2 regions of the Paenibacillus sp. RS8 genome follow, and region 1 is predicted to be linked to the other one. Evidence: a T-box and tRNA genes for the amino acid it is inferred to sense, from the RefSeq annotation. Region 1 holds a T-box; the other holds one or more tRNA genes.
The links. The T-box of region 1 lies ahead of ACDZ28_RS01360 (valine--tRNA ligase). A T-box ahead of a tRNA ligase gene usually reads a tRNA of that ligase, here a tRNA-Val.

Region 1 (15,877 bases):
GTTGAACGAGATGAGAAACGGTAGCTTTATCGCGTGGAGCGCGGAAGATATGGATGCTTGGATTGTTAGTCATCGGGCGGAGTAAAAGTGCGCGTGAACACTGTGAAGATTACAAAATTAGGTTAGATTAATGATATGAGAAAAATAGGCTACTGTCGGGATAGTTGAGATAGCGGTAAAAGTACTGATGAACTAATTAGAGATGAGCAAAACAGCGAAAAGAGGGACAAAAATACCTCTCAATTGAGCTATAGTCGTCGAAGATGCTAAATGAGGTGTATAAATGCCCCTGAATTAGCTGAAAACGGTCATATCAGCGAAAAGAGGGACAAAAATACCCCAGAATTGAGCTATAGTCGCCGAAAAAGCTAAATGAGGTGTATAAATACCCTTGAATTAGCAGAAAACGGCCATATCAGTGAAAGAGGGACAAAAATCCCCCTTAATTGAGCTACAATCACGGAAGTACTATATACGTTCTACGGTGTAGAGTAAGAGGCAGACGCTATCAGGAGGAATGAACAATGCGTAAGATTATTGTGGGGAGTAGACAGAGTGCGCTTGCATTGACGCAAACAGGGCATGTAATTGCCGATCTGGAGCGACTTAGTGAGGAGCATGGGTTTGGATTTACTTTTGAGGTGAAAAAGATTATTACCAAAGGGGACCGCATCCTTGATGTCACCTTGTCCAAGGTCGGCGGCAAAGGGCTGTTCGTGAAGGAAATCGAGCAAGCAATGCTTGAAAAAGAAATCGACATGGCAGTGCACAGCATGAAGGACATGCCCTCCGAGTTACCGGAGGGGCTGATCAACGGCGCTGTGCCGAAGCGTGTCGATCCACGCGATGCACTGATCTCTAACGGAGGCGTCTCGCTGAACGAGCTGCCTCCGGGCGCACGCGTAGGCACAAGCAGCCTACGCCGCTCCAGCCAGCTAGCTGCGCTGCGGCCTGATCTGGTCATTGAGCCCGTGCGCGGCAACATTGACTCGCGGCTGCGCAAGCTGGAGAGCGGCGAGTACGACGCGATCCTGCTGGCAGTAGCGGGGCTGTCGCGTATGGGCTGGCAGGATCGCGTGAGCGCCTACCTGCCGCCGGAAGTTTGCCTGCCCGCTGTAGGGCAGGGCGCACTCGGCATAGAGTGCCGCGAAGATGACGCCGACCTGCGGAAGCTGTTGGCGTTATATAACGACGCCGATACAGCGTTGACGGTGGCAGCGGAGCGCACGTTCCTTGGCGCGCTGAATGGAGGCTGCCAAGTGCCGATTGGCGCTCATGCAGTGCTTGACACAGCTTCCGAAGCTGTTGCAGCGGAGCGCAAAGTGATCTCCTTAACCGGAATGGTGGGAACGCCTGACGGTTCAACGATTTTGAAAGAAACTTGCGCTGGGGTAGACCCGGTACAGCTCGGCGAAGAAGTTGCTAAGAAGCTGATCGCAAGAGGAGCGGAGAAGATACTGTCAGACGTTAGGGGATGAGGGGATTGACGGGGAAGGTTTATTTGGTAGGTGCAGGTCCCGGGGACGCAAAACTGATTACTGTAAAAGGCCTCGAGTGTATTCGAAAAAGCGACGTACTGGTGTACGATCGGCTGGCAAGTCCTAGATTGCTGAAATGCATGAAGCCTGGCGGCGAGAAGATTTATGTAGGCAAGCTGCCGGATCGCCACACGATGAAGCAGGAAGAGATTAATCAATTGTTAGTTGATTTGGCTTTGCAGGGGAAAACAGTGGTGCGGCTTAAGGGTGGGGACCCTACGATTTTTGGCCGCGTAGGTGAAGAAGCGGAGCTGCTGCGCAAAAATGGGATCTATTACGAAATCGTACCGGGCATCACGTCGGCGATCAGCGTACCTGCTTATGCGGGTATCCCTGTCACGCACCGCGATCATGCTTCTTCCCTGTCGATTATCACCGGACATGAGAGTCCAGATAAACTGGATCATTCCATTCATTGGGATAAAGTAACGAACGCCACAGGGACGTTAGTATTCTTGATGGGCGTAGCTAAAATAGGATATATCAGCGCCCAGCTAATCAAGCATGGGCGTCCGCCAGAAACACCCGTGGCGCTGGTACGCTGGGGCACACGCGCAGATCAGGAGACACTGACGGGAACCCTCGCCGATATTGAGGCGAAGGTGAAGGCGGCGGATTTTCAGCCGCCAGCCGTGATCGTTGTCGGCGACGTGGTGCTGCAGCGTGAGCAGCTCAAGTGGGTTGAGGCGATGCCGTTATTCGGCAAACGCATCGTAGTGACACGGGCTCGCAGCCAAGCAAGCGAGCTCGTGGATATGATTGAGGAACTCGGCGGGGAACCCTACGAGTTCCCGGTGATCGAGACGATCATGCCGGAAGGGGCAGAGAAGAAGGAGAAGATTGCAGCGGCGTTTGGCGCGCTGGAATCGTACGACTGGGTATTCTTCACTAGCCCGAACGGCGTGGAGTTTTTTTGGCGCCACTTGGCGGAGCAGGGGGCGGACATTCGAGGGCTTCACCGCGCAAGGGTTGCAGCGGTGGGGCCGGGCACTGCCGCCGCGCTGGCGCAGCGCGGGGTGATTGCTGAAGAACTTCCGGCGAAGTTTCAGGCGGAAGGTCTGATTGAGACGTTCGGCCCTCGGCTGCTGCCGGGGCAGAACGTGCTGTTGCCGCGCGGTGATCTGGCGCGCGAATGGCTGCCGGACAAGCTGAGAGAGCTTGGCCTTCAAGTGACAGACGTCGATACCTATGAGACGGTTGTGACTGGTGAGGATGATGATGAGCTGTTGAAGCTGCTGGAGGAGGGGCGTGTTCACGCAGTAACCTTTACCAGCTCTTCGACGGTGCGCAATTTCATCCACATTCTGAAGCGAATGGGGCTGGAAGATCCACTCCCACTGCTAGCTAACGTGAAAATAGCCTGCATTGGGCCATTAACCGAGCAGACTGCCGTGGAGGCGGGGCTTACTCCGGGACTACTTCCTGAAGAAGCTACTATTAATGCTCTGGTGCAGGAGCTCTGTCGCTGGAATGCAGAGACTCAACTTCAAAAAGCTTGAATGGACGCCAATCGAACATCGGCTTTATAACATCGCCTGAAGTTGTATCTATCTAGGAAGTCTCACATCGCTATTGTAAGTAACTTAAGTAGCATGAGCTTGACCTCCGAACGTAGTTACTGTTGAAGCTCAGAGTATGATGGACGGCTGAGTTGTAAACTAACTGGTGTGTATGGGTGAGTAAGTCTATGTACGTATAAAGTTCACGTAGCTCTAACTGATATGTTAGATATTGGGTACTTGGATTAATATGCAACCTAGTGGAAATATAGCTTTTAATCTGGTTACGAGACTGGTATGAGGTCTGTTAGCATGAGGTCAGATTGAGGTTTAGTTGCACTTTATACACTTAAATTCCCTGAATTTTAGCGAAAATCCATTTTAGTTGTAATATGTGCAATTAAATATGCGCTAAAACAGGGGTTTTCGCTCTTTTGTAATAAATAACTGTAGAGAGTGCAACTAAAACTTACAGTTACGATAAAACTTCAAAATAACTGCACAAACTACAACTAAGCCGCAGTTAGTCAATGATCGAGGGTTTAGTTATATATTTTATTTTCAGGAGGATGAACAAATGAGCTTTCCAATAACACGTCATCGCCGTCTACGCGGATCTGCTGGAATTCGCGGTATGGTGCGGGAGACCGTACTGAATGTGCTGGATTTTGTACAGCCTATATTTGTGACTTATGGAACAGGTGTGAAGAATGAGATTAGCTCGATGCCGGGCGTGTACCATTTTTCACTGGATACTTTAAAAGCAGAAGTGGACGAGATTGCCGCACTGGGCATTCCGGCTGTGCTGTTATTCGGGATTCCTGAAACGAAGGATGCTATCGGTTCTTCCGGTTTCGCAGAGGATGGAATTGTGCAAGAGGCTACTCGCTTGATCAAGCAGTGGTACCCTGAGCTGCTGGTCGTTGCAGATACCTGCCTTTGTGAATTTACGGATCACGGACATTGCGGGATGGTGCATACGCATACGGTGAACGGCGTTGTACACGGTGATGTCATCAACGATGCTTCGTTAGAGCTGTTAACTCGTACTGCGGTGTCCCAAGCTAAAGCTGGAGCAGATATTATTGCCCCTTCGAATATGATGGATGGATTCGTACACGCGATTCGTGCGGGACTGGATGAGAATGGCTTTGAGCATGTGCCGATTATGTCGTATTCGGTTAAATATGCTTCGGCATTTTATGGCCCTTTCCGCGAAGCTGCGGATTCGGCACCTCAGTTCGGGAATCGCAAAACGTATCAAATGGACCCTGCTAATCTGCGCGAAGCGCTCCGTGAAGCAGAATCCGATGTGCTGGAAGGCGCAGATATGTTAATGGTGAAGCCAGCTCTGGCTTACTTGGACGTGATTCGTACGATCCGCGATCAATTTGATTTACCTCTTGTGGCTTATAATGTGAGTGGCGAATATTCCATGGTAAAAGCAGCGGCGCTGCAAGGCTGGATCGATGAGCAAGCCGTTGTGCTGGAAATGCTGACTGGAATGAAGCGCGCCGGAGCGGACATTATTATTACTTATTTTGCAAAAGATGCAGCCCGCTGGCTGCGTGGTTAATCTCGATCACACTGATATCGCTGCCTAAGCAGCTGCTATACTTGTGAGACCCAGAACAGAACAGGAGTGAAGATAGATGAGTAATGTGCCAATGGCGCGTAAAGAGGAAGCGTCCCGTAAGGCTTTTGATGAAGCAAAACAATATATTCCCGGTGGGGTGAACAGCCCTGTACGGGCGTTCAAATCCGTAGGTTTGACTCCAATTTATGTGGATCATGGGGTCGGCTCGCGTATTTATGATATCGACGGCAACAGCTTTATCGACTATGTATGCTCATGGGGACCGCTGATTATGGGTCATGCGCATCCTGAGGTTGTAAAGGCATTGCAGGAGACGGCAGTAAAAGGGACAAGCTTTGGCGCACCAACTTTACTCGAAACAGAGATGGCAAAAACCGTTGTTGAACGTGTGGCCTCTGTAGATATCGTACGTATGGTTAACTCCGGAACGGAAGCAACGATGAGCGCGATTCGTTTGGCACGTGGTTATACCGGACGCAGCAAAATCTTGAAGTTCGAAGGCTCCTATCACGGCCACGCGGATAGTTTGCTTATTAAAGCAGGTTCCGGTGTAGCCACATTAGGTTTGCCGGATAGCCCGGGCGTTCCTGAAGGTGTAGCAGTAAATACCATCACAGTTCCATACAATGATTTGGAGTCCACTCAGGTTGCTTTCGAACGCTTTGGCAGTGAGATTGCCGCAGTGATTGTGGAGCCGATTGCCGGGAACATGGGTGTTGTACCACCACTTCCAGGATTCCTGGAAGGACTTCGCAAGTTAACCTCAGACCATGGATCTTTGCTTATTTTTGATGAAGTAATGACAGGCTTCCGTGTCAACCGTGGCTGTGCTCAAGGATTGTTCAACATTACTCCGGATATCACTTGCTTCGGCAAAGTCATCGGCGGAGGACTTCCAGTAGGCGCTTATGGCGGCAAAAGAGAGATTATGGAGCAAATCGCTCCTACGGGACCGATTTATCAGGCGGGCACACTTAGTGGTAATCCATTAGCAATGGCAGCAGGATATACTACGTTGAAGCTGTTAACACCTGAAGTTTATGATCGGTTGGAGCAATTAGGGGCACGATTGGAAGCAGGCTTGAAAAAGAATTCCATCGAGACTGGCATTCCGCTGACCATTAACCGCGTGGGCTCGATGGTCTGCCCTTTCTTCACGGAAGGACCTGTTACCAATTTTGAGACGGCCAAGACTAGCGACACAGACCTATTCCGTCGTTATTTTGGTCATATGTTGAGCCAAGGCATTAGCGTGCCGCCTTCACAGTTTGAAGGCATGTTCGTATCGGCTGCGCATAGTGAGCAGGATATTGATGATACCATTGAGGGCCATTATAACGCCCTGAAAGCCCTTTGAGTAACGGAGCCGGGGATCGAACCGGTGGTGGAGCTTGGACTAGACGTGGAGAGTGGCTGGAAGTCACACCCGGCAAAATCATTACTGGAGCCGAGGATTCTGAAGCTGCAATTGACAAGTGGCTGCTGGAAACTGTAGGGATGCCTGAGAAGCTTCATCTGCGTCTGCGCCGCGAGGGAGGCATTCAGTGGAAGGGAGACCGACTTCGGTTGGCTCTTTTCCCTCATCGTGAAGCGGGTATTGAGCCTGTATGGGAAGAGCTTGAGGTGCTGTATGAGGATGATTTTTGCTTGGTCATCCACAAGCCGGCAGGGATGGCGGTTCATCCAGACGGCAGTGGCTTAGGTGTAACGCTGGATCACCTTGTAGCTGCGCATTATATAGCTTCCGGAGAAGGTGTGGCTGTGCGCCATATTCACCGGCTGGACAAGGATACAACAGGCCCGGTGATGTATGCGAAGAATGAGTTCGCACAGCTTGTCTTAGACGAGAATATGCGCGACAAAAGCATCTCGCGGCTTTACGCCGCGATCGTCGAAGGCACAGTGCCGCCTGCGCTTAAAGTGATCGACGCGCCGATTGGGCGCGATCGTCATCATGCGGCGCGGAGAAGAGTCTCACCCGGCGGACAATCCGCCGTGACTCGAATCATTGGACGCGAGGCACTGCATGGCGGGAGCCTGGTGCATGTGCAGCTGGAGACCGGACGGACGCATCAGATTCGCGTCCATCTCAGCCATATGGGTCATCCCTTGTATGGGGATGCGCTATATGGCGGCCCGGTCTGGGCTTCAAGCGCAGCCGGCCGTCATGCGCTTCATGGTGAATCGTTGACCTTTCGTCACCCTTGGAGCGGAGAACAGCTTGAGGTGGGTGACCCGTGGCCGGAGGATATGCTGCAGCTGCGGGAGCTGCTGGCTGAAGCACCTTAACGCAACGTATATCTAAGAGCCGTAAAATCAGCAAAAGCTGGTTTTACGGCTTTTTTTAATTTATTTTTCGCAGAGTAAATAAATTTCTAATTTTTTTCAGAAAGAAACATCTATCTATGTCCTATTAGCAAAAGCAGCATATAATACTCTGTTCGTGCGGAGCAGGGTATATCTGTACAAGGAGAGTTCGGTTAGCCTCTGAATTTATGAAATTAATTAGCATCCTGTCCGGTTAGTGCTGCCAAAGTTGTCATGCCTTCCTGTTTGAAGCATATACATGTGGGGAGTAACATTTTGGGCTTATGCTCTGGGCCTGTCTCAGGGTTAGATTATGCCAAGAAGGAGGACATATCCCGTGTTTGATCAGTCCCACGGCTTGCGGTTTGATATTTATGAACGCATTCACCTATCGGAAGAGCTTCCGGGAATAGCTGAGCTGGAGGAGGTTGAACTACTTCCGGAAATCCAGGTGATTCAGCGGGAGGATCGTGCCGAGTTATATGGTCAGCTGTTGCTTACCGGACTCTACCGGAGCGAAGATGACCGAACGCAGCGTCTGGAGCACGCCATTCCCGTTGAAATCACTGTTCCGCTTACACGCGTCAGCTCGATTGAAGATATCGGGGTGGAGATCGAGAATTTTGATATTGATCTGCTCACGATGCGTACTGTGAATATAACAGGCGTATTATCCCTGCGGGGAATTGGTGGTGCGGAGCCTCAACCACAACCGACCTGGCAGCAGGAAGAGTACACAGTAGCCTATTCCCCTCTAAGCGATGACAGGGTAAGCGAAGCATCTGAAGTAAACCAAGAACACGAAACTGATGTACTTTATGAAAATTCACAGTGGACCTTTGGTGAGGATGCATCGGAGGTTGCTGTAGAAGAACATGAGCATGCAGAAGCAACAGAGCCCCCGCTGGTCTCAAGCGGAGCGGGTCAATCGTCCCCTATAGTTAATTTCTCATCCGCTCATGAGAAGGACAAGGGCGCGAAAGCACGGACGCATAGTCTGAATTCGCAAACTGAGGATTCCAAAGCAGGTATAGCGGATTACTGGTTTAAAGCTGAGTCACAAAATGAGGAAGCTGAGGTCACTCAGTTGAATCAAGTTATTGAAGCGGATCAGGAGCAAGAAGCGGAATATACCTTTGCTTCCAGAGAAAAAGCTGTCCCAGCAGCCACTGTTGAGGCAGAACAAGACATTGCTGTATTCGCTTCAGAAAACGAGGCAAACCATGAGCTTCACGCACAAGAAGAGAATGCTCAGCCGATCAGTGAGAATGCGAACGAAGTCTTTGTTTCTCAAGAGACGGTGCCACAGCCAGAGGAGAAGCAAGACCTTAAGATTGCGCTAGGTAGTAAGAAAGAAGCAGAGGTTCCAGCCAAAGAACATCTTACTTTCTCTTCATTACTTAGCTCTAGCCGTTCCCGTAAAGAACAGGAAGCTCTTCAGTCCGAAGGAACTGCATCGGCTGCAGCGATCATTCCAGAAGCGGGAAATAATACAGAGTGGAAGAGCAGATTCATTACCGGAGCAGATGGCGCTAACTTGTTCCGGAAGGTTCGCCTTTGCATCGTGCAGCGTGAAGAAACGCTAGATACGATCGCAGAGAAGTATCAGCTAAGTGCGCGGGAGCTGGGAATGTATAATCGATTGTCAGGGCAGAGTGTAGAAGAAGGGCAAGTATTGTACATTCCGTAGTTGAGTTACAATGCGCACTCACATGAATAGGTGAATCCCGATCTGATAGTAGATCGGGATTTTTGTCTAAATATAAGAATATATAAGTTTCACGTTATACATTATCCTTATATTTCTCGAATAAACGTTTACCGTCCGTAAAAGGACGGTAAGCGTTTATTCTTGTGTGAACGGAGAACGTTAGAAAGTGGGGTATCTAACCAACGCAGAGTGATGAATCGAATGAAAATTCGACATATGCACGCTATAAGTCGAAATTCCGCTTAAAGTCCCGCTGTAGAAGCCTATTCAGGTTGACTAGGGATGACTCAAAATGTATTATGGAGTAAGCAATATCTAAGTAAAGACTGGGAACGGGAAGAGTAGGCGGTCAGCCCTTCAGAGAGCGGAATGCAAGTGCTGTGACATTCCGTAGGATACAGCCACCGAAGTCGCCCCGGAGTCGCCCTTCTGAGCTTGTCTTCATAGGCATGAGAGATAAGTTAGGATGTGGCCGGTAGCAGCCGTTATCTGTACGAGTGTCGCGCTAAGCTTCTGAACCGTAAGGTGAGAGAAGTGTAGGTTTATTTTTCATTGGCGCGAAACAAAGGTGGTACCGCGAAAGAATGGCCTTTCGTCCTTTGAGACGAGGGGTCTTTTTGTTTTTTTAATATAAGAATGTATAAGTTTCACTCTGTATATCGTTCTTATATTTTTACAAGAAACTACAAGTAACCAAGTGGAGGTATCAGAGAATGGCTGACCAAAACAATCTAACAGCGGCAGAGTTGCCGGACCTGCAAGATACAGCGGCAGATGCTGCCGCTGCAAACGACACTAAGAATGAAATGCCAACAACGTATGATCCGAAATCGGCAGAAACCAAGTGGTATTCCTACTGGACAGAGGGTGGATATTTCCGTGCAGGCGGACGTCCAGATGCAAAAGCATATAGCATTGTAATCCCGCCACCAAACGTAACGGGAATGCTGCACATTGGCCATGCGCTTGATTTTACGCTTCAGGACATCTTGATTCGTACGAAACGGATGCAGGGCTTCGATACGCTTTGGCTACCGGGTACGGACCATGCCGGTATCGCAACGCAAACAAAGGTAGAGCAAAAGCTGCGTGAGCAAGGAATCTCAAGACATGATCTCGGACGCGAGAAGTTCCTGGAGCAGGTATGGGATTGGAAAGATAAATATGCGAACACCATTCATGAGCAGTGGGCTAAGATGGGGCTTTCCCTTGACTATTCCCGCGAACGCTTTACCTTGGATGAAGGGTTGTCGAAGGCTGTACGTGAGGTATTCGTTAAGCTTTACAATAAAGGCTTGATCTACCGTGGGAAACGTATCATCAACTGGGACCCGGCGGCTCGCACAGCATTGTCGGATATCGAGGTTGAATATAAAGAAGTTAACGGTCACTTGTATCACCTGCGTTACCCGCTCAAAGACGGTAGTGGATTTATTACAGTAGCGACTACACGTCCGGAGACGATGCTGGGCGATACGGCGGTTGCTGTTCATCCGGAAGACGATCGGTATAAAGATCTGATCGGCAAAACGTTGATCCTGCCGATTATTGGCCGTGAGATTCCGATTATCGCTGATGATTATGTAGACAAAGAGTTTGGTAGTGGTGCGGTTAAGATTACACCAGCTCATGACCCGAATGACTTCGAGATGGGGCAACGTCACAACTTACCGCAGATTAACGTAATGGATGAGAGCGGTACGATGAATGAAGAAGCAGGACCTTATCAAGGTCAAGACCGGAGTGTATGTCGTAAGGCCATTACTGCTGACCTGAAGGAGCAAGGTGTGCTGATCAATATCGAAGATCATGTGCATCAAGTAGGACACAGTGAACGCTCTGGAGCCGTTGTTGAACCCTACTTGTCCACACAATGGTTCGTGAAGATGCAGCCACTGGCTGAAGCTGCCATTAACGCACAGAAGGATGGGAACGGGGTTAACTTTGTACCGGACCGTTTCGAGAGAACATACCTGAATTGGATCGAGAACGTTCGCGATTGGTGTATTTCCCGTCAGCTGTGGTGGGGACATCGAATTCCAGCATGGTATTCCGAGTCTACTGGTGAACTGGTTGTGGCAAATGACGAGGAAGAAGCACGCCGGATCAGCGGTCTAACCGATCTGAAACAGGACGAGGATGTATTGGATACTTGGTTCAGCTCTAATCTGTGGCCTTTTGCGACACTAGGATGGCCGGATGAGAACAGCGCAGATTTCAAACGCTACTATCCGAACGATGTGCTCGTAACAGGTTACGATATTATTTATTTCTGGGTAGCGCGGATGATCTTCTCAGCCCTCGAATTTACCGGAGAAAAACCGTTCTCTGATGTATTGATGCACGGTTTGGTACGGGATTCCGAAGGCCAAAAAATGTCCAAATCTCTCGGAAACGGCGTAGATCCGCTTGAAGTTATCGAGAAGTATGGCGCAGATGCAATGCGCTACATGATTTCTACCGGCAGTACCGCCGGACAGGATCTGCGTTTCCGCTGGGAAAAGGTTGAACAGGCGCGTAATTTCGCCAATAAGATCTGGAATGCATCACGCTTCGCGCTCATGAATTTGGAAGGCGTAAGCTTTGAGAATATTGATATTTCTGGTGAGCTAAGTACTGCTGATCGTTGGATTCTGCACCGTCTGAACGAAACTTCTCGCGAAATTACGCGTCTAATTGACTCGTACGAGTTCGGTGAGACCGGTCGCCAGCTGTACAACTTCATTTGGGACGATCTCTGTGACTGGTATATTGAGTTCGCGAAGCTGTCGCTTTACGGATCAGATGCCGCTGCCAAAGCTAAGACACAGTCTGTACTTGCTTATGTATTAGACCGCACAATGCGCCTGATTCATCCGTTCATGCCGTTTATTTCGGAAGAAATCTGGCAGCACTTGCCGCATGAAGGAGAGACGATTACCCTTGCTGCATGGCCGGAGTATGATGCTGCTCTGGAGAACCCACAAGCGGTAGCAGAAATGAACCTGTTGATGGATGTAATCCGGGCGGTTCGTAATATCCGTGCTGAAGTGAATGTACCGATGAGCAAAAAGGTTGAATTGATCATCAAAGCGGGTAATGAAGAAACGCTGAGTATTATTACCCGTAACGACAACTACATTGGACGCTTCTGTAATACTTCTTCTTTCGAAGCTGGCCTGAATCCGCAAACGCCGGATAAGGTAATGTCCGCTGTAGTAACAGGAGCAGAGCTGCTTCTGCCATTGTCGGGCCTCATTGACATTGAACAAGAAATCGCTCGTCTGGAAAAAGAAGTACAGACGCTAAACAGCGAAGTAGAACGTGTAGAGAAAAAGTTGAGCAATCAAGGCTTCGTAGCTAAAGCTCCTGCTAAAGTTATCGAAGAGGAACGGGCGAAGCAGGCAGATTATTCTGCTAAACGTGAGAAAGTACTTGCCCGCATCGCAGAGCTGAGAGGATAAGAGACATGGATGACCTAAATCGGGGCGGAAGTACCGCCCCTCTTGCGACATACACCGAAGCGGTTGATTGGATCAAGAGCCTAATTCCTTTTGGAATCCGGCCAGGTTTAGATAGAATTGAGATGTTGATGGACAAGCTGGGAAATCCGCATCGTCGGCTGAAATTTATTCATGTGGCGGGAACGAACGGCAAAGGCTCAACTTGTGCTTTCTTAACTAGTGCACTTATACAAAGCGGCTATTCTGTAGGAACCTTTACGTCTCCGTATATTACTAAGTTCACGAACAGGTTCCAATACAATAATACGGACATCGCTGAAGAAACGCTTGTCGAGCTGGTTAACCAATTACGTCCGCTAGTCCAAGAAATTTCGGAAACGGAGTTTGGCTCACCTACGATGTTCGAGGTAACTACAGCTGTAGCCATTCTATTTTTTGCGGGCGTCTCTTGTCCTGATGTTGTCGTATGGGAGACCGGGCTTGGGGGAAGGCTGGATGTAACGAATATCGTGACTCCGATTGTTTCTGTGATTACTAATGTTGGTCATGATCACATGGATATTTTGGGAGATACGCTAGAGAAGATAGCGATGGAGAAAGCCGGAATTATCAAGACAGGCGTACCTGCTGTTAGCTGCGTAACTCAGCCGGAGGTTGTGGCGGTTCTGAAAGAGAAAGCAGCGGCTTGCCGCTCAACTCTTTATCTTGCAGGAGAAGATTTTAGTTATGAAGCTAGTGGAATCCGTGAGGGAGCCCAGACTTTTCATTTTAAGGGTCCCTTCCGTTCGCTTGAGCTTGGGATTGAGATGAAAGGCGAGCACCAGATTAGCAATGCGGCGGCTGCCATGATGGTACTTGAAGTTCTGCGCCAGTATATGGCTTTTATGCTTGAGGATGAAGATGTTCTTGAAGGTTTGCGACACGCATTCTGGGCTGGAAGGCTGGAAGAGGTAAGCAAGTCTCCTAGGATTGTACTGGACGGAGCACATAATCCGGAAGGTGCGGAGAGTCTTGCAAAAAGTCTGCCTCAGCTCTATCAATACGGTAAATTAAATTTACTTATGGGAATGCTGTCAAATAAGCATCATGAATCCTACTTTAAGCATATACTGCCTATAGTGGATACGCTCATCCTGACCGAACCGGATTTCCAGAACAAAATGGACGCGGAGAATCTGCAAGTTATCGCAGAAAGTCTGCGGGAGAAATATGCCAAGGAAAACTTGGCAATCATAGTAGAACATAATTGGGGAAAAGCGCTGCAGCTACTGAAGTCGATTACAGCGGAGGATGACCTTGCCGTCGTATCTGGTACGCTGTATTTAATCTCTGACGTACGCGGTACACTTTTGCAGCAACCCGATACTGAAAAAGGCTGGTGACGACTGTTGGATACTACTGAACGGGTGCATTTTATAGGGATCGGCGGCTACGGAATGAGCGCGATTGCCCGGGTAATGCTGGAAATGGGATATACAGTTACGGGCTCCGATGTGGCTGCCCAAGAATTAACGGATAAATTGATTGCCAAAGGTGCCAAGATTTATATCGGGCATACTGCGGAACAAGTAAAAGGTGCGGATCTAGTCGTATACTCTACGGCTTTGTCTAGTGATAATGTGGAATGGGTGGAAGCTGAACGTCTTAAGATTCCAATTCTACATCGTTCACAAATGTTAGCCCGTTTATTGAATGAACGTAAAGGGGTAGCCGTTGCTGGAGCACACGGAAAAACTACCACCTCCTCCATGATCGCACTCGTGATGGAAGAATGTGACGTTGATCCAACGTACATTATTGGCGGAGAGATTATGAATGTGGGCACGAATGCAAAGGCAGGACAAGGTGAGTTTGTAGTAGCGGAAGCAGATGAGAGTGATGGTTCTTTCCTGCACTATCATCCTTGGCTTGGGATTGTTACGAATGTGGAAGCGGATCACTTGGAAAATTACGATGGGGACTTTAACCGTCTTAAGGCTGCATACGTGCAGTTTATGAATCAAACGCGCGAAGATGGAACGGCTATAGTATGCGCTGATGACGAGAATGTGATTTCTCTTTTACCTGAAGTAACAGGTAAGGTAATTACTTATGGCATCAAGTCAAATACTGCGGATTATATCGCCACTGATATCGTTCTAGGTGATCGTCAGGTGTCTTACACGATGAATCATAATGGGGAAGTGCTTGGACGGATTGAACTCTCAGTTCCCGGACAGTACAATCTTTATAATTCAATGGCAGCGGTAATTGCTTGTTTGAAATCAGGAATCTCCTTTGAGAAAATCGCTGAAGCGATTGTGAAATTCCATGGTGCGAAGCGCCGTTTTCAAGTGCTCGGAGAAGTTGATGACATTCTGGTCATTGATGATTATGCGCATCACCCTACCGAAATTCAAGCAACAATCAGTGCTGCCAAGGCTACAGGAAAACGGATTATTGCGGTATTCCAGCCTCAACGGTATACACGTACTTTCTTTCTGTTAGATGCTTTCAGCCGTGCCTTTAGTGAAGCTGATGAAGTCATCATCACCGATATTTACTCTCCGGCTGGAGAGAAACAGATCGAGGGTGTGACTTCTGCGAAGCTGGTTGAGCTTATCGTTAAGAACAGTAATGCAGGCGCAAGACATCTACCAACCAAAGAAGATGTTCTTGCTGATCTGACACCTCGTATTGCTTCAGGTGATCTGGTGATTACGATGGGTGCAGGCGATATCTGGAAGGTCGGATACGCACTGGCAGACGGTTTGAAGAAGCATTAATATTACAGATCGTAGCTAATACGAGGATATTCAAATTCTCTCTTCAATAGCACTTCCCCCAAATTTCCTTCAGATCATCTATTTGTTTATCTGAAGGGAGCTTAGGGGGAAGTGTTTTTTTGGTATTGTTAGCGTATTTACTGATATAGTTATAAAGTGCTATAGTGCTGTCAGAAGAGGATCGATTTTTTAACGTATATTTGGGGCTCCCACAAAGTACCTGAGTACGCATAGAAGCAAAGACTCAAGTTGTGGGGATATTTTCACATAGGTGGTGACGTATGAGCTCCCTGATTGAAATTAGAACACTAATTTATTTGTTTATTTTTGGTAACTTATTTATGTTGCTGCTAATAACCAATTATCGAAGTACCGCTGTTAAAGATACCGCCTCGACAATGTTCATCCGATCAAAAGGGGTACAGCTGCTCTTTTGGTGTTCGATATTACTGTGGGATTACCTCCCTCATACGTTGTCCATTCCACTTAGCAATGCTCTGATTCTTGGCGGGTGCTGTCTAGAAATTACAGCCTTACTGCTGATGATGGGAGTACTGGGACCAAGAATAAAGCGATATTACATCATCCTTTCGGTATGGAGTGCAATCAGTTTTAGTATCATCGCATTATTTTTTAATCATTCCAACCTGCGCATTGCCTGTACATCACTTTGGTCTATATTGTTTGTAATCTATCCGGCTTATCATCTAACTGTAAATAAAAAGGCTACCCCTCTTCAAAAAATATTGGGTGTGTTATTTTATGTAATTGCAGTGATTATGCTCATGCGGGCATTTGTTGCACTGATTTGGGAGCCTGAGATGAATGTGTTCTCAACAAATCTTACGCAGTATTTGTATTATCTGGGAATGTATTTATTATTTATTGTGGGGGCGGCCGGTTTTATTCTACTCTCTAATGAACATTCTTATGTCAAACTAAAAAGAATAGCCAGTTACGATGATTTGACGGGGATCCTAAACCGTGGAGCATTTCTTCAGGAAGCGGAGATAAAGC
Region 2 (15,877 bases), 2.7 Mb from region 1:
AGATGTTCGAGGAATCGCTGAGAGTGCGGGTCTGAAGATGGAATGGGATAAGTCCGGCGAACGCGCATTGTTCAAAGGCTGGACCAAAAGCTTCGCGGTTCGAATCGGGAGTCAAAATGGTGTTCTTGACGGGAAAACCGTAGCTCTAGGCGGTTCCCCTTTCAAATCTAAAGAAGACGGCATATATGTACCCGCTCGCTTTATCGTTAAAGCATTCGAAGGTAGTAATCTCCATCTGGATCCCAAAACTAATACATTATTAGCGAGCGATCTAAAAACCTACAACGTATTTACAGAAACCTATGGCGGGCGTACTTATACACTAATTAAAGCTAATGGAGACTTATATGTCTCTCAAGGCAAGGATAAAGTGCTTCTTCTCACCTCACTTCAAACTAGTTTTGACTGGGCAGGAATGCAGATTGATAAAACACCGGGTGGACTGCTCGTCATTACGATTACTGACTCTTTTGGAGAACCCCATATCAATACACGTGTTGTCACCCTCGTATTCAAGAATGGCGCGTTACTTCGCAAAGCTACTTTCGCCTACCAGTTCAGAGGAGATGCAGATCTCAAACCGTTTGACGACAATCTGCTATTGCATGATGGCAACACTTTACGATTCGTACAGGATGGCACGGGCAATATAACAGCTACTTTAGATCTATTGAAACTGGGAGGCAAAGAAGATGATGCTTACTATATAGAAGCTATTGATAACGATATCCTTCTGCTCCGCGGTAATCAAAAAGGATTGCTTACCTTAATCGACCGCAAAACAGGAAAGCGAACGCTTTTATACGAGGAGCTGCTTACTGCAAAGGATCAGAAGTACGCAGAAAATAACGATACTCCTTACAAAGGAGATACTTTGAAGTTCGTGAAACGGAGTGGCGATAAGTTGTACTTTTTAAATGACTCCCCGCTTACGGGCAAGAAAGACTTGATCTATACGCTGGGACAATGATTCCGCTTCATTTTAACTTCCTCACACAAAATAGCCCGAATTATATGATGCCCTCTAGGCTAACGCCGTGAACGTTATAGGCTACGAACCATAGACTATTATCAGGGTTATTCAATTGAGGAGGTTATTTATGGATACAAATGCAAATTTACATCAACAGGTCAGTTGGAATTGTATGAACAAATACGTTGGTATTACAACGACTGACGGTCAGTCCTTTGATGGCTTTATTGCCCATGTAGATCAAAACTATGTTACTCTTGCGGTTCCAAGCAACGAAATGGTAGAACGTTTAAACGGAATGCCTACACACGAATCGGCGTATAGACAATTTGGCTTCCGGCCTGGCTTTTTCCCAAGACGTCGCTTCTTTCCACGACGCATCCCATTTTTCGGTATAAGCGATATATTTCTACTCCCGTTCTTTATTTGAGACGGTGAGAGGGGATGTTAGGGGCATCCCCTTTTCTTATTGTTTTTAAGACTATGTAAACTATCATCCCTACAGATTGTAAAAAAAGAATTGCCATCCTACTCTATCGTATGGTATTATGAAATTCGTCGCAGGACGGTAGCTCAGCGGGAGAGCACTATCTTGACAGGGTAGGGGTCATGGGTTCGAACCCCATCCGTCCTATATGTAGAAAGCCTTATTGTATAAGGCTTTTTCTTTTTTTTAGGGATAATTCGGAGTATGACATGAGGAGTAAAACTGGTCTTTGGTCAAGATTTGGTCAAGAATAGTTTTTTAAAATTGTTTTGCAGGTGAGAATGTGCTCTTTTAACGGAATTAACTACTAGGAAAAATCAAATTCAAATAGATAAAAAAGCCGACCTATGGTCGGCTTCTATGTTTTATTCATTGCAGCGGCTTTAATTGTTCGAATCTCAATCTGATAACTGTGAATACAACAATAATTTCTAACCTCATAGTCTCACCTCACGCTTGCATGAGTTACCTGATAAGGTGATTTTTATTTCTATTCTATAAGCTTGGAAGCGGTGAGAAGCTCTCCCTCACTTTCAAGGTAGCGTAACATTCTTTCAATGTCGTCGATTTCGTAACTTCTAACGATAATCATATGCGGAATATGTAATCCTGGTGGATCTATGTTTGGTCGTGAAAGGCTATTATGCAACCTTTCTGGTGTGTATAAAATACTCCACCGCTTGCTGCCATCTACAAGCATTAAGGTGATCTCTACCCAATTCCACTCATTCGAAGAACATTGAACTTTATCATCAAATTTCCAGTTAAGTAAAGACATTTCATCCCCCTCCAAAGTCAGTCAATCAAGAGATCATTCTCTAGTATATTTATTAACCTCTCGATCGCCGTTAGTTTAATCCCGAAATGCTCTTATTAACTGAGGTCGAACAGCCTAAGCGTTGATATATTATGTTATATGAAAGAAATCACCCTCCGATGAATCTTACAAATTGTGTTTCCATGCTTTTAAGAACATTATTGATACCATTTTTATTGTTGCAAGCCTTGAAATAACTTCATCAATTTCCTCAATGTTTACGTTTGCTAATCCATGAGCAATATTATTTCTAGTCAAGTAGTTCTGATCTATCCACTGATTATTGCCTCTAATCATCAATGGCCAATCCTGGCATTCGCCCCAAACTGATATAAATGATTCCCAAATCTGTGATTTCGAACCGTTCTTTGCTCTTTCAGTTCTAGGGTGATACTTAGAAGTCACTATTTCTATTGAATTCCACAATGCGAGAAATGAATCAAAAGCATCTTCAGAAGTAATGCCTTTTCTATACCAGCCATACGCTTTCAGAAAAGTTGGATGGTGTTGCGAAAGAGATAGTGCTTCTTCAAAAGCCCTTATAAATTCTTGCCGTTCTATGTATCTCTTTACGTTACTATTTCTTGAAAATTGGATAAATACCTCATTTCATTTCTTTCATATAACGTATTATTCACGAGAGGTTCGTAAAAACTCTATTTCGAAATCTATTCGAGAAACAATTAAACTATCCTGCCCGTCGTTGAACAAATAAAAAACGGCTGCCGAAGCAACCCTATTCCACTATCGTTCTCCGTTAGTCATACATGCAGCGCAAGCGCCGCACCACAGATGATGGAAGAAAATGCGTTCTTCCATGGGAGTTGAACAAACTACTCCCAGTAAGGAGTACCACTAAAGAGAAATTCTTCTTTATTTACATATAACTTAAATTCCCGACTTGCTAATTTACTAATGTGACTGGGTAACCACTCATTTGATTCAGGCAACCCAAGCCAAAAATTCATTGTTTCGAGTTGGGCTGCTACAAAGAAGCCTTCCAATTGTTGAACATAGTTATGAGGCAGGTCGAATTGTTTTGCGTATGATTCTAGTAACTGGCTTCTGAACGCTGGGTGGATATAAGAAAGTGTCCAACCTAAATCGAATAAATAATATCCGAACCCGCAAGCTCCAAAATCAATGGCTCTAGCTACTTGTTCATGAAACACAAAATTACTTGGAATCAAATCTGCGTGAATTATCCCCCAATTGTCAGGTGTTCTTTCTATGTCGTTCATCATTAAAATTGCACACTCTCCGGCCAATTGCAGAATTTCCACATCATTTTTATTGAGCTCACCACCGTTAGCAAGCTGTTTGAGCTTTTCTAATGATTGTGAAATTCTAGAATTATCAAAGGACGGTCGAGTAAATGATGACGGAATTTTCCAAAAAGATGATTGTTTATGAAGCTTTCCGATCAATTCGCCTACGCACTCGGCATCATTGACTGTTGGAACAAATTGTTTTTGCTCACCATCTACCCATTTTACCAATGTACAGTTTATGTCAGCTATCTTAGTAACATATTCACCAATGTTATTTTTTATAGGTGATGGCAACACCAGATCTGTATCATTAGTTAATGATTCCAGCCAAAGCATTTCTGAATGGATGACTTTTTCTTCAGACCAAATACTTTCCATCGAATCATTTTTTGATAGATGTATGCGTAAACTATAGCAGTTACTTTCCTTATCAGTCACTTTATAGATGGTGTTCGCATTTTGGCCAATATGAGCTATTGATTGATAAGTAATTGAATAACAAGTTAATGCTTCTATTGCAATATCCTGAGTATTTAGCACGGTATCTTCCCTCCACTTGAAACAACCGAATAAGGACATCGTACCATAATATTTTCCAATAGTTTGGGAGAGAACTCTTATATTTATATTTTATCCATCATTTAGTTTGTTAAGGTAACCTGCCCGTTAGCCATCCATGCAGCGCAAGATCGGCACTGCACCACAGAGGATGAAAATGGATAATATGACTATACTGTTTGTACGGCTGGCGAAGAAGGTCGACAAGCTATCGTGCCATAAGCCCAACCGTTAGTCTGACTCCGACCACCACGGTGCATCACAGAATGTCGCACCCTATAGGCTTTTTCTTTTGTTTAGGGATATTTATGTTCTGAGTGAAATAAGAATTGGTGCCATTATGGTGCCCTGTAGTAGACTAAAGAAAAAGTGGTGCCGTAATCGGCACCACTTTTTTATCCCTGTAACCATTTAAGAAATACATCCTTGGATACTTTTATCATCTTTCCGACCCGCACCATATCAAAATGACCCGAGTTTAATAGTTCATATTTTTGACGTTCACCTATACCAAGCATTTGTTGGATGTCATAATTGTTCAATCCCCCTTCTCTTCCTCCTTCTCGATACTAGATTTATAACCGTTCTCTTCATCTGGTTCCTGTTGTTCTTCCTGTTCACCGTCTTCTTGTTGTGTCGCTATATCTTCGTACTGTGCATCATCTAACGGGCAGTATAAATAAACTTAATACCAATAATGAACGAGAAAACAAGTCATCTCCTTATTGCGCTGGACATACATATTATTAAGTGTACTTTCTGTGTAGGGGGGCTCGGTTTGAGACTACTGATTCTCGTGGTGGGTATAGTCTTACTTGTTCTACTTTGGACAAACCCTGATAGCTCGGATTTTGAAAAGTGGGTCTATAAGAAAGAAGTGACCTATTTCCAAAGAAGTACTCCTTTAGAACCTGTTGGTTTTCGAAGTAAAAATTATTTGTTTTTCTCAGTACATGAACTATCGATTGTAAGGCAACAGACGGACCTTATGACCGAGTACTCCTACTACGGGGGTGTAGGTATATTCGGAATGATATTCCCAACTTCAACACCTGGAGTTGATGGCAAGCAGTCCCCTTTAAGTCGGTCCTTGAGCTATCGGGAAACGTCAGTTCAATAAACCAACAGTAGTCTAAGACCTTATTCTTTGTTTAAGAAAGCAGTTGGTTTGTATATTGGAGCCCTAAAAACGGGCTCTTTTAGAATTCGCTAGTGAGCAGTATGCGTCTACTGCGACACTGTTCTACTCACACTCAGTCATAATTCTACTTAGTACACCAAGCATTGGGGTTGCTTGATAGCAGAAGATAAGTCCAAGAGGAGAAATTTAAAAACCGCGAAAAGCCTTGTATAATCAAGGATATTCGCGGTTTTTTTGTTTTTTCAAAAACATCGCAAGGGCTCGCACCAAAACCCACAAAGAAGACTTTTTTATACGTTGGAAAGAACTCTGATATTTATTTTGAACGCATCAATAAATATAGGAAGTAAGGCACACTCAGCATTGTTACAATAATCCCTGCGGGAATATCCGACTTAAAGCTGACCGTTCGAGCAATCGTATCCGCTATAAGCAGCAATAGCGCACCAATAAGTGCTGAAGTTGGTAGAAGTACTTTGTAGTCGTGACCTACCAGCTTGCGCGCCACATGCGGACTAATCAATCCAATAAAGAAGATCGAGCCCCCGAGCGCTACACAGCCAGAAGCAATGCCTACAGCCGCAATCGCCAGACGCAAAAATTTCTTCTTTACAGCGACTCCTAATCCTATCGAAATTTCGTTGCCTAGCACTAAGACGTTCAATGTCCTGAAATTGGAAATAATATATGCGAATAACAGCAATACCCAAGGTGCCAGCAAGCTGATATAAGACCACTTGTCCCCCCATAAGTATCCTGCTTGCCAACGCTGCGCAAACTCATACTTCTGGTCATCAAGCTTTAAAGTTAGGAATAACGACAGTGCACTAAACCCCATATTGATCGCAACACCAGTCAAGACAAGTCGTGTAGAAGAAATCATACGACGTTTTCTATAGGCTAGAATATAGATCAGAGCTGCTGCCAGCAGACCACCTAAGAATGCCATAGACGGCAGTAATAATGTTATAGCGGTGCCTTGAATGCTTACCGTTGAGATAATCAGCAACACCATAAGACCTGAACCTGAGCTAGTACCAAGCATGCCGGGATCAGCCAGATCATTGCGCAGCAACGCCTGCATAACTGCACCTGCCAGAGCCATCCCAAATCCAACAAGTATCGCTAATACGATCCGAGGAAGACGAAACTTATAAACAACGAGATTATGTTCCTCTGGACCTTGTCCAAGCAATACTTGAAATACTTCAAGTGGATTGAGGGACACCTTTCCCATATTAAGACTAAGAATAGCTCCTGCAATAAGCAGTATTATGAGAGATAGAATCCATATTGTAGCCTTATGCGATTTAACAACATTCATTTGAAGGCTCTCCTCTCTTTGCTCGCAATTAGCAAGAAGAAAGGAACACCAATCATTGCAAAAATAATGCCCAGTGCTGTCTCTGCCGGACGATTAATCACCCTTCCTGCGATATCCGCTACAACCATAAGTGCGCCGCCGTAAATGGCTGATGCTGGAATAATATAACGATAATCTACACCTACAAAAAAACGCATAATATGCGGAATAATCAACCCTACAAAGCCGATTGGCCCTACAAGTGCAACAGCTACACCCGCTAGTAAAAGGACCGCAAGCGTAGCTATCATCTTAACGAGAACGATCCGTTGCCCGAAGCCTTTCGCGATCTCTTCCCCCAAGTTTAAAACGGTGATAGAGCGTGCAATGAATAGTGACAAAGCCAGTCCACCTAAGAACCAAGGTATAACTAGCCTAATTTCCACCCATGTTGCTCCAGCCACACTTCCCGAAGTCCAATAAGCAAGGGCACGACCAATTCCATAGTTTAATGAGATAAATGACCCCACAGCTCCAAAAAGCATTGTAATTGATATTCCAGCTAGCACCAGTCGTTGAGGTGTCATTCCTGAACGATTCAATGAAGCGGCAAGATATGTTAATCCTGCTCCAAGTCCTGCGCCACTAAAGCTAACCAGCAAGGTAGTTGTCTGCAGTTGCCCTGGAAGGAAAACTAATGTAACGGCCATTGCAAGCGCTGCTCCAGCATTTACTCCCATTAATCCCGAATCGGCTAAGGGATTTCGCGTATAGCCCTGCATAACCGCTCCTGCTACCGCGAGACACATACCCGCAATAATATCAGCAGCTGTACGCGGAATACGAAGGGCATGAATAATCTGATGCTCGGTCAGTTCAGGATCAAAATTAAAAATCGCTGTCCATGCCATCTTCAGGCTCATGGAAGCAGAGCCAAAAGAGATAGAAGCCGCTACTGAAAGCAGCAGCAGCAGTATCCCTAGGAGTAGAAACAGACCGAAATACGATTTCCCTCTTAAATTAGGGATAACAGCTGTGCTATCATCTAGCTTTCTATTTTTTTTCATACGCTGACACTAGCTTCTCAACTACAAAATCTAGCTGCTTATCAAGAGAGTAGATATCGGAATAATATGAAAAATCAAACCCAACTTCGATCAATCTACCTTCTTTGATTGCTGGAATGCTGTTCCAAATGGGGTTGTCCGACAAATCATCAGCCCCATCCCATACAGAGCGGAACACGAAGTCTCCTATATACTCAGGTAACACTTCTAAGGAGACAAACCCTCCAGTAGCCTTCTCCCTGCCATCAATCTTCTTCTGAAGAATCTCTGGTGCTTTTAGTCCTAAATATTCATAAATAATCTGAGAGCCTCTTCCGTAAAGCTTGCTATCGATCACCGCCATCTCTTTTTTACCGCCCTCGATAATGGTTACCGTCTTATCTAAAATTCCAAGTTCATCAAGCTTCTGCTTACTTTTCTCCAACTTCTCGTGGAAATTATCTAATAAAGCTTGTGCCTCCTTCTCCTTGCCAAATACCTCGCCAATCTTCATTATACGTTCGTCCGTCGCCATTTTTTCAAAAGGAATTGGAATAGTCGGTGCAATATCCTTAAGGATTTCGTAAGTTTCTTCAGAAGCAGCTATGATCAAGTCCGGCTTTACTGCCATAATAGCCTCTGGATTAGGCTCATACCATGAACCAAGATCTTCAATACCTCCCAGCTCTTCTGCAAAGGCTGCTCCTTCAAAGACACTTGAAGTACCTACTGGCTTAATGCCGAGGGCAACAAGATCCCCTTGAAGGTATAACACGACTATCCTCTCTGGATTAGCTGGAACGACAATATCTCCCTTTACCGTAGAGATAGTTCTTGTCTGAGCCTCTTTATTGCTATTGTCAGTTACAATTGAATTATTGGCTGATGATGATGTAACTTCAGAAGCTTTGGATCCCTTAGAATTCGTGGCAGTAGAACCAACGTTTGCAGATCCGCATGCACTTAAAAGCAAGGTAAAGCTAAGCAGCATCGCTACAATAAAACTTGATGTCTTTGTTATTCGCATTGGTGAAGACCCTCCGGTTATTTTATTATGATAATAGTATTGATAATGATTATCATATTCAACAACATTATATCGGGAGGATATGTTCTGGCCAATGGAGAATCTGGCGGTGGTAAATGGACGATTCTCCGATGAGCTCACCTGCCTGCTTTCCTTGCGGAATCGGATGGGAGATTGACCATTATATTTACTAAACATACGACTGAAGTAATATACATCGCTATATCCAACTTCTTCTGCAATATCGCGAAGTGGAGCATCGGTACATCGTAATAGCTCTTCTGCATGTTCAAGCCGGTATCGTATCAAATATTCGATCAAGCTGAACCCCGTCTCCCCTTTAAAACGCGTTGATAAATGACGAGGGCTATAATTAAATTGCTCCGCTATAGACTCTAGTGATAAATTGTGACGATAATGCACTTCAATATAACGGACAACCTGTCCAATGACATCCGGTTGCCTGAGGTTATTTCCATCCATTGTAAACTGCTTCAATAATTCATGTATAAACTGATAGAACAAGCCTTTAACTTGAATTCTTTCCAATAAACTTCCTTGTGCCCAGAGTTGTTCCATTGCCATTAGTTGATAGTGAAGTGGCAATGGCTCTAAAGACTCGAAGCCATACTGCATTCGAAATGGATTGCTTCGTTCTAAAAGTCTTGCTAAATCCTTTCTTCCTGGTAAGGAGGCTCTATAGAATAATAGATAGTATTCAAAAATCTTCCCTGCCTCTATGCTTAGTCTCATACCCTTGCCACCATGCACAATAAAATGACGGTCTGTGTCGTAATCTATACCGTTGAGATTCAACCTGGCCGTACCCCGCACACAGTAGATAAATCCACATGCAGGTAATATATAGCCTTGCAGCTTGTCCCCAGGCTCCATCACAGCATGTCTAATATCCAACACTTTAACGGCTGCATAATTCCATGCGGCAATATGATCTTCCAACTTCATCTTGCATTTCACTCCGATCCGTTACGCAATCTATTTAAGTTAATTACATTTTAAACATTGATAATGATTATCAATTAGTATTAGGCAGCTCTTCTATTTTGTCAATCGCTGTTTAGTATCGTGCTTGCTGATAGCTTCGCATGAACTTCGAAAAGTCAAAAATAACTTCGCCATGGATCTATGACCCTAAGCAATTAATAACTAACAACATACAAGCAAAATAAACACCTACTAAAACCAATGTCTAAGGCGTCCCCAACCTTTCCAATAACCTTCTTGGATGACCTCAAATGTTACTTGAAATAAACAGGAACAATCTCTCAACATTGCATCTCCTATAATTTAGCATTAATATAAAATAATAAAACTCACTGAAAATCGTTATTGAGTATCGTTTTGAGGATTATTACATTCTCGCAAACTCACTAAGGAGTAAGAGTGTTTTTTATATGTTATAGGGGGAAACGAATATTGGGACCAATGACTGAGGCTGATGCTCTACGTGAATGGTTTACTCTTTCCGGTACATTGAAAGACATTTATATTATTGAGGTTGACGAGAACAATAAAGTAAGACGCCAGATCGGACCCACAAAGAAGAAAAAGAAATAAGCATTACCTGCAGCAACCTACTATAACTTGATTGAAAAAGAGATAAAACGTAAAAAAGCCCCACCGACCTTTATAGGTGATGGGGTATTTTATCAACAAAAGAGTCTGTAAAATATATTGTGTAAACTCTCAAACCCATTAAAATGGAAGTAAGAGAAAGGTTGGGGAGAACACATGGGACTTTGGACAAAACAGCAGTTACGGGAATTTATTAAGGAAAACAATTTGGTAAGCGCACAGGATGCGCAGAATGCTCTAAAAGAGCTGTTTGCGGAGACGATTCAGGAGATGCTGGAAGCCGAAATGGATACTCATTTGGGCTATGGAAAGCATGAGGTGAAAGCGAAGCTCACGCCAAACAGCCGTAACGGAAAGAGCCGTAAAACCGTAGTCAGTGAGTATGGTGAGCAGGAAATCGCTATTCCTCGGGATCGGTTGGGCGAGTTTGAGCCCTTGGTCGTCAAGAAGCATCAGTCGAATGTAACGGGCATCGAAGAACAAATTATTGCGCTGTATGCGAAAGGGATTAGCACCCGAGAAATTCAGGACCATTTAGGGCAGATGTATGGTATTGAGGTATCTCCAACGCTCATTTCCAATGTCACGAACAAGATTGTGCCTCTCATTAAAGAATGGCAGAACCGGCCTCTGCAAGGGGTCTATGCCGTCGTCTATTTGGATGCGATCCACTTCAAAGTCAAGCAAGATGGGGCCATTATCAATAAGGCTGCCTACATGGTCATTGGCATTGATCTGGACGGAAACAAAGACGTGCTGGGGATGTGGATTGGTGAGAATGAGTCCTCCAAGTTCTGGCTGAGTGTGCTGAATGAACTGAAGAATCGCGGGGTTCAGGACATTCTCATTATCTGCGTGGATAACCTGTCCGGATTCTCTCAAGCGATTGCCGCCTGCTATCCTCAAACGGAAATCCAGAAGTGTATTATTCACCAAATCCGCAGCTCCACACGGTACGTGTCGTACAAGGATATTAAGAAGGTAACAGCCGACTTAAAGCCTATTTACAAGGCAGCTACCGAGGAAGGTGCCTTGCTTGAACTCGACCGTTTCGAGGAAGTTTGGGGAGCGAAATATCCCCTCATTATCCGTTCCTGGCGGACCAATTGGGACGAACTCGCTACCTTTTTCAAGTACCCGCCTGAGATCCGCAAACTGATTTACACCACCAATATGATTGAGAGTTACCACCGTCAGCTTCGTAAAGTGACGAAGGGAAAAAGCATCTTTCCCACAGATGAGGCGCTACTAAAAATGCTCTATCTGGCCACCGTCGACGTCACTCGGAAATGGACAGGACGTGTCCAAAACTGGGGGCAAATGCTGCTCCAGCTGTCGGTCTTTTTCCCCGATCGGGTCGGTCAACACTTGCGTTAAATTCGCGACTTCCCCCTCGGGGGAATCTGTGCTTAAAAGAGTTTACACAAAATTATTGACAGACCCCAACAAAATGGAAATTTAGTAAGCGAGATTATTAAGAGTACCATCCCAACAATCGAAGACAGAGCCTCCATTTTATCTTTAGTTTTAAAATAGGTAACTCCTCCATTAAAAATCAGAGCTCCACACATCCCTATCATTGTCCAAGACATGATCACTTGATCCTGACCACGGAAAAATAGTATTGCCGGAATGATTGTTGCTGCACTAAATAGAATACCGAACAACCTTAGTGCTTTCAGCAAAAAATCCCCTTCCAAAATATAATGGGCTAATGAATTTGCAGCTTACTCGATATTACAAGAAAAAATGTAGCCAATGGGCCACAAAGCAATGAAATTAAAAACCAGTTTAATCCACTCCTATTCTTACCTTGCGCTAACCCGGCATTTATTAATGCTAATGTACCCCATCCAACAAAATACCCGTTATCCATCACGCACACGACCTTTCAACATCATTTTATAGGAATACGAATATCCAATATAATGGTTTCATCATTACATAGATTGACATTCCTATATCTGGTAGAATTAATTAGTTTTTTCATCAGAGTCTTTTACAAGACATTTCAAAGACGCAAAGAAATCCCACCAATTTTATGCTTTGTCGAATCTGCTAATTATCATTTAGCACTTGGTTCTATTGAAGTTAAAAAAGGCTTTTGCCCTATTCTACTATTATAGGAAATAAAGTACTCCTCATTTATATTAATCAACTTAAATATTCCTTTCGGGATTGTGACTAAATAAAAAAATGATCAAAGGAAGAAATGAGAAGATTTTACGATTATTCATATCTATCACCAAACAATTCTTGTATATATTTTTCCGACATATATTCACTAAACTCTTTATCTAATAAGTATATTTCATCTTGTTTTATCCACTGGTAGTTAAAAACAGTTCCACAGTCCTCTCCTTCACCCGCTCCAGTAAATCTCCACTTTTCAGGTAATCTTGTTTCTGGAATCAGAAGATAGTCATGTCTTTCAACATTAGCATCTATATAATCCTTATAATAATATTGTGTTCCTATTTTCTTGACTAATTTAAATTGTTTAAGTCCACTTTCTTCTTGAATTTCTCTGAATAACGCTTCTTCTTCTGTTTCTCCGGCATCGACATTTCCACCTACCAATCTAAAGGGTACTTCTAGTACATTAAGATAAACTAATAAGGTCTTTTCTCCAACTTCATTGTCTTGCAAAATAAATCCGTATACCTTCTTTCTAATCGGTTTCCCTTTCCTCATCGTGTCCCCCCATTTAGCTTCTCATAAACGAAAAATAAAAAAGTACTTGATCATTGATCAAATACTTGCTCAGTCGTACGGCGTTATGTATATATGCTCCCTTTTGGTCATCTATGTCTACGCTATTCAAACACTCCATAAATTTACTTTATTGTATTCTGAAAACCAAGATCAAACAAGAGTAACTCATTAATTCTCACCGCTAATCAATTTAGCACTCCGCTTCTGTTTAGCACATTACAATCTATTGTGCATTTTATATAGAGAAGCTTAATAGAAAGGGGTGGATCAGAATGGCAACTCGTCAACCTGATTTAGTATTGATCACTTGGAGCAGAAATCCTTTGGTTCGCGGCTCTGCACGCAGGATTATTTCTGTCCGCATCATAGGAAATGCTGAGCCTTGTCGACCTAGCTTAAGACCCAATGGACTACTTGACACCGCCTTAGCTTGTTTATTAGACAACGACGTTGGTTTTAGAGTGGTGTTTCGTAAAAAAACTTCAAGGATTAGCGGTTATTTGCTGTTACAACGCCATTAATATTTTCCAGAGAGAAATTAGGTGAGTCCATGAACTTACAAGATGTAAAGAAAAGCTATGATTTAATCGTAAGCTTAGGTATGTCTTGTGCTCCTGCTATAAATATGCAAAGAAATAACTTGAGAACATTCTCCATGCCTCTCGACTGGATGATTTCTTATTCATTAACTGATGTAAACAGACTTTATAAGAATAGATTTCAGAATTTCATGGAGTTAACAAATCTGCAGATGCTCAAAGAGACACATTTTTTTCTAGAGGATGGAGTGCCTGCTTATCCTAATGGAAACAAGAATGCTTTAGTGAAATCGTATTTTATTCAGGATACCTGTTATAACATTATCTCGGTACATGATTTTCCAATCACCTCGGGTAAACATTGGTCTACGACCTATCCATCTTATAAAGCAAAGCTGGATTTACGAATGAAGAGATTTTGGGACAAATTACTAAGCAGTAAAAAAATTCTATTCATTAGATGGTTCGCCACATACGAACAGGCTGTAGAGCTACAAGCGATTTTGTCTGATATATTAAAGCCGAACGAATTTACTGTTCTTATCCTTAATCCCGTTCTTGAATTAACATCGGTACGAGAAATCAAATGGGATATTGATAATGTTTGTGTGTTAGAAGTTCCTGATGATATGAATGATTATGATAGCTGGGATTATATTTTGAAAGATATACAAATAAATAACCCTTAAAATCACAAACAAAAACGGCCCTCTTCCGGGTCATTTTTGTTGTATAAGACTACATAATAAACTGCCTAGAACATTAATTGGGCGGGTGCATAGAATAGCGTATAAAATACTGGGAGGTAATCCATTGAATAATTTTCAAATGCATCAAATGAACCAAATGCCTCAATCCGTTATAGTCTACCCTGTTGATGCATATGTCGTAGAAACTCTAAAGAGTGTAATGGGCAAACAAGTTGTTCTTGAAACCACACGTGGTGGAATCAGCGGATGTGTCGTTGATGTTAAACCAGACCATGTAGCTTTAGATACACGAGGCAGAAGATTTTTTGTGCGTATTTGCGAGATTGTTTGGATAATGCCAGAATAAATCAACGACTATAGGAGCTGGAAACAGCTCTTTTTTACTAATATTTTTTATAATTTTTGAACAATGATTTGATTGCCAGGACGATCTACCCAAAAAATTGAATTTCCGACCTTCTCTACACCTTGACCACTTCCATAGGTAGGAGGCTTAATCCTCTCTATAAGCTTGAAAGAATGACCCTCAAAATGATATTTATCCAACCCCTGAGCATACTTCTCCCCAAATTTATTTGAGCCATGTAGATTTGCATAAAGATTGTCCCCATCAAAAAAAATGCCTTGATATCCACCTTCATCTCCAAATATCCCTGAAAGTGGGTATCTTTTTAGCAGTCTGAATTGGGCATCAAATTTTCTAATCTCATTTTTGTCATGATATACTATCCAGAAAAATCCTTTAAACTTTGCTAACGATTCCGCCGTTCCATCACCGATATCGAATACATCGACTTGTTTTAAATCCGGCAAGCTGTACTTGACTATTCTACTAATTCGCTCATTCTCTGGTGGTGCTGAATTAAAATTATAGACAGTGGCATATAAAAAACCACTAGAAACATAACAATCACCAAATGACATAAACCGATTATGACTGTCCGTTCCGGTGTATGCTCTTTTTATCTCCTTTATATAATTTCCGTCAAGATCATAAACTGAAATTGTATTTGATAGGGTGAACTTTTCCGAACGGTCTGAGGTGACATACACGGTCTTTCCATTAGATCCCACACCTTGCCACGCCCTAAATGGTTTTTTCATTTTAATTGTTCCTTCATAAGAACTCTCAAAAGCCAGGGAGTGAGAAGATAAAAGCCCACTTAAACCAAATGCAAGGCATAGAATAGCGATATTTTTTTCACGGTGCCCCCTATATGTAAATGTTTATATTTTAATTCTCTTAAGTGTATTTCTTTTGTATTTTCACCGTATTAATACTTTCACAAAATCTTTAGTTATCATCAATCAAATGACTAATCATTTCTTGCGCAGCAAAAACATATGGATTCAGATACAACCTACTGATACTAACAAATATAGCAATAGGGTTACTGACTCCAACATCATTTTGACTCCAATGTGATGATGGATTTGCGGGTTCAGGCTCTACAAGATCATACTTTTCCATCAGCCTTTCCTTTGTTCCACTATCCATTACAGCTCCATTTTCTTTATCAGCAAAGACTGCTCCTGATGGAAAACACACTATAATTAGGACAAAGGAAATGATAAGTATTGCTAGTTTCTTTTTACGCATGACACAGCTCCTAGTTCTTTCTATGGTTTACACTAAACTCTAATTTAGTTCCAACTCAAATATTTCTCGGGTAATCGCAGGAAATCTATGTATT

Region 2: it has a tRNA-Val gene. The T-box ahead of ACDZ28_RS01360 (valine--tRNA ligase) is inferred to sense a tRNA for this amino acid. The anticodon was not compared.

What each region holds. Positions count from the first base shown of each region.
Region 1 covers NZ_CP168131.1:35,346-51,222, reverse strand. Annotated here, with positions in the region: gene ACDZ28_RS01395 (bifunctional precorrin-2 dehydrogenase/sirohydrochlorin ferrochelatase) at 1-85, shown strand, start outside; gene hemC (hydroxymethylbilane synthase) at 525-1,478, shown strand; gene cobA (uroporphyrinogen-III C-methyltransferase) at 1,484-3,037, shown strand; gene hemB (porphobilinogen synthase) at 3,615-4,613, shown strand; gene hemL (glutamate-1-semialdehyde 2,1-aminomutase) at 4,690-5,991, shown strand; gene ACDZ28_RS01370 (RluA family pseudouridine synthase) at 5,988-6,923, shown strand; gene ACDZ28_RS01365 (LysM peptidoglycan-binding domain-containing protein) at 7,279-8,631, shown strand; T-box leader at 8,972-9,255, shown strand; gene ACDZ28_RS01360 (valine--tRNA ligase) at 9,459-12,095, shown strand; gene ACDZ28_RS01355 (folylpolyglutamate synthase/dihydrofolate synthase family protein) at 12,101-13,477, shown strand; gene murC (UDP-N-acetylmuramate--L-alanine ligase) at 13,484-14,860, shown strand; gene ACDZ28_RS01345 (GGDEF domain-containing protein) at 15,142-15,877, shown strand, end outside.
Region 2 covers NZ_CP168131.1:4,431,747-4,447,623, reverse strand. Annotated here, with positions in the region: gene ACDZ28_RS21000 (copper amine oxidase N-terminal domain-containing protein) at 1-970, shown strand, start outside; gene ACDZ28_RS20995 (hypothetical protein) at 1,101-1,403, shown strand; tRNA gene ACDZ28_RS20990 (tRNA-Val) at 1,536-1,607, shown strand; gene ACDZ28_RS20985 (hypothetical protein) at 1,951-2,238, opposite strand; gene ACDZ28_RS20980 (hypothetical protein) at 2,404-2,703, opposite strand; gene ACDZ28_RS20975 (phosphotransferase) at 3,111-4,088, opposite strand; gene ACDZ28_RS20970 (helix-turn-helix domain-containing protein) at 4,502-4,648, opposite strand; gene ACDZ28_RS20965 (hypothetical protein) at 4,885-5,226, shown strand; gene ACDZ28_RS20960 (iron ABC transporter permease) at 5,564-6,571, opposite strand; gene ACDZ28_RS20955 (iron ABC transporter permease) at 6,568-7,617, opposite strand; gene ACDZ28_RS20950 (AraC family transcriptional regulator) at 7,604-9,589, opposite strand; gene ACDZ28_RS20945 (hypothetical protein) at 10,061-10,201, shown strand; gene ACDZ28_RS20940 (IS256 family transposase) at 10,376-11,596, shown strand; gene ACDZ28_RS20935 (NUDIX domain-containing protein) at 12,449-12,913, opposite strand; gene ACDZ28_RS20930 (hypothetical protein) at 13,207-13,455, shown strand; gene ACDZ28_RS20925 (DUF1796 family putative cysteine peptidase) at 13,485-14,162, shown strand; gene ACDZ28_RS20920 (DUF2642 domain-containing protein) at 14,302-14,529, shown strand; gene ACDZ28_RS20915 (hypothetical protein) at 14,577-15,287, opposite strand; gene ACDZ28_RS20910 (hypothetical protein) at 15,478-15,783, opposite strand.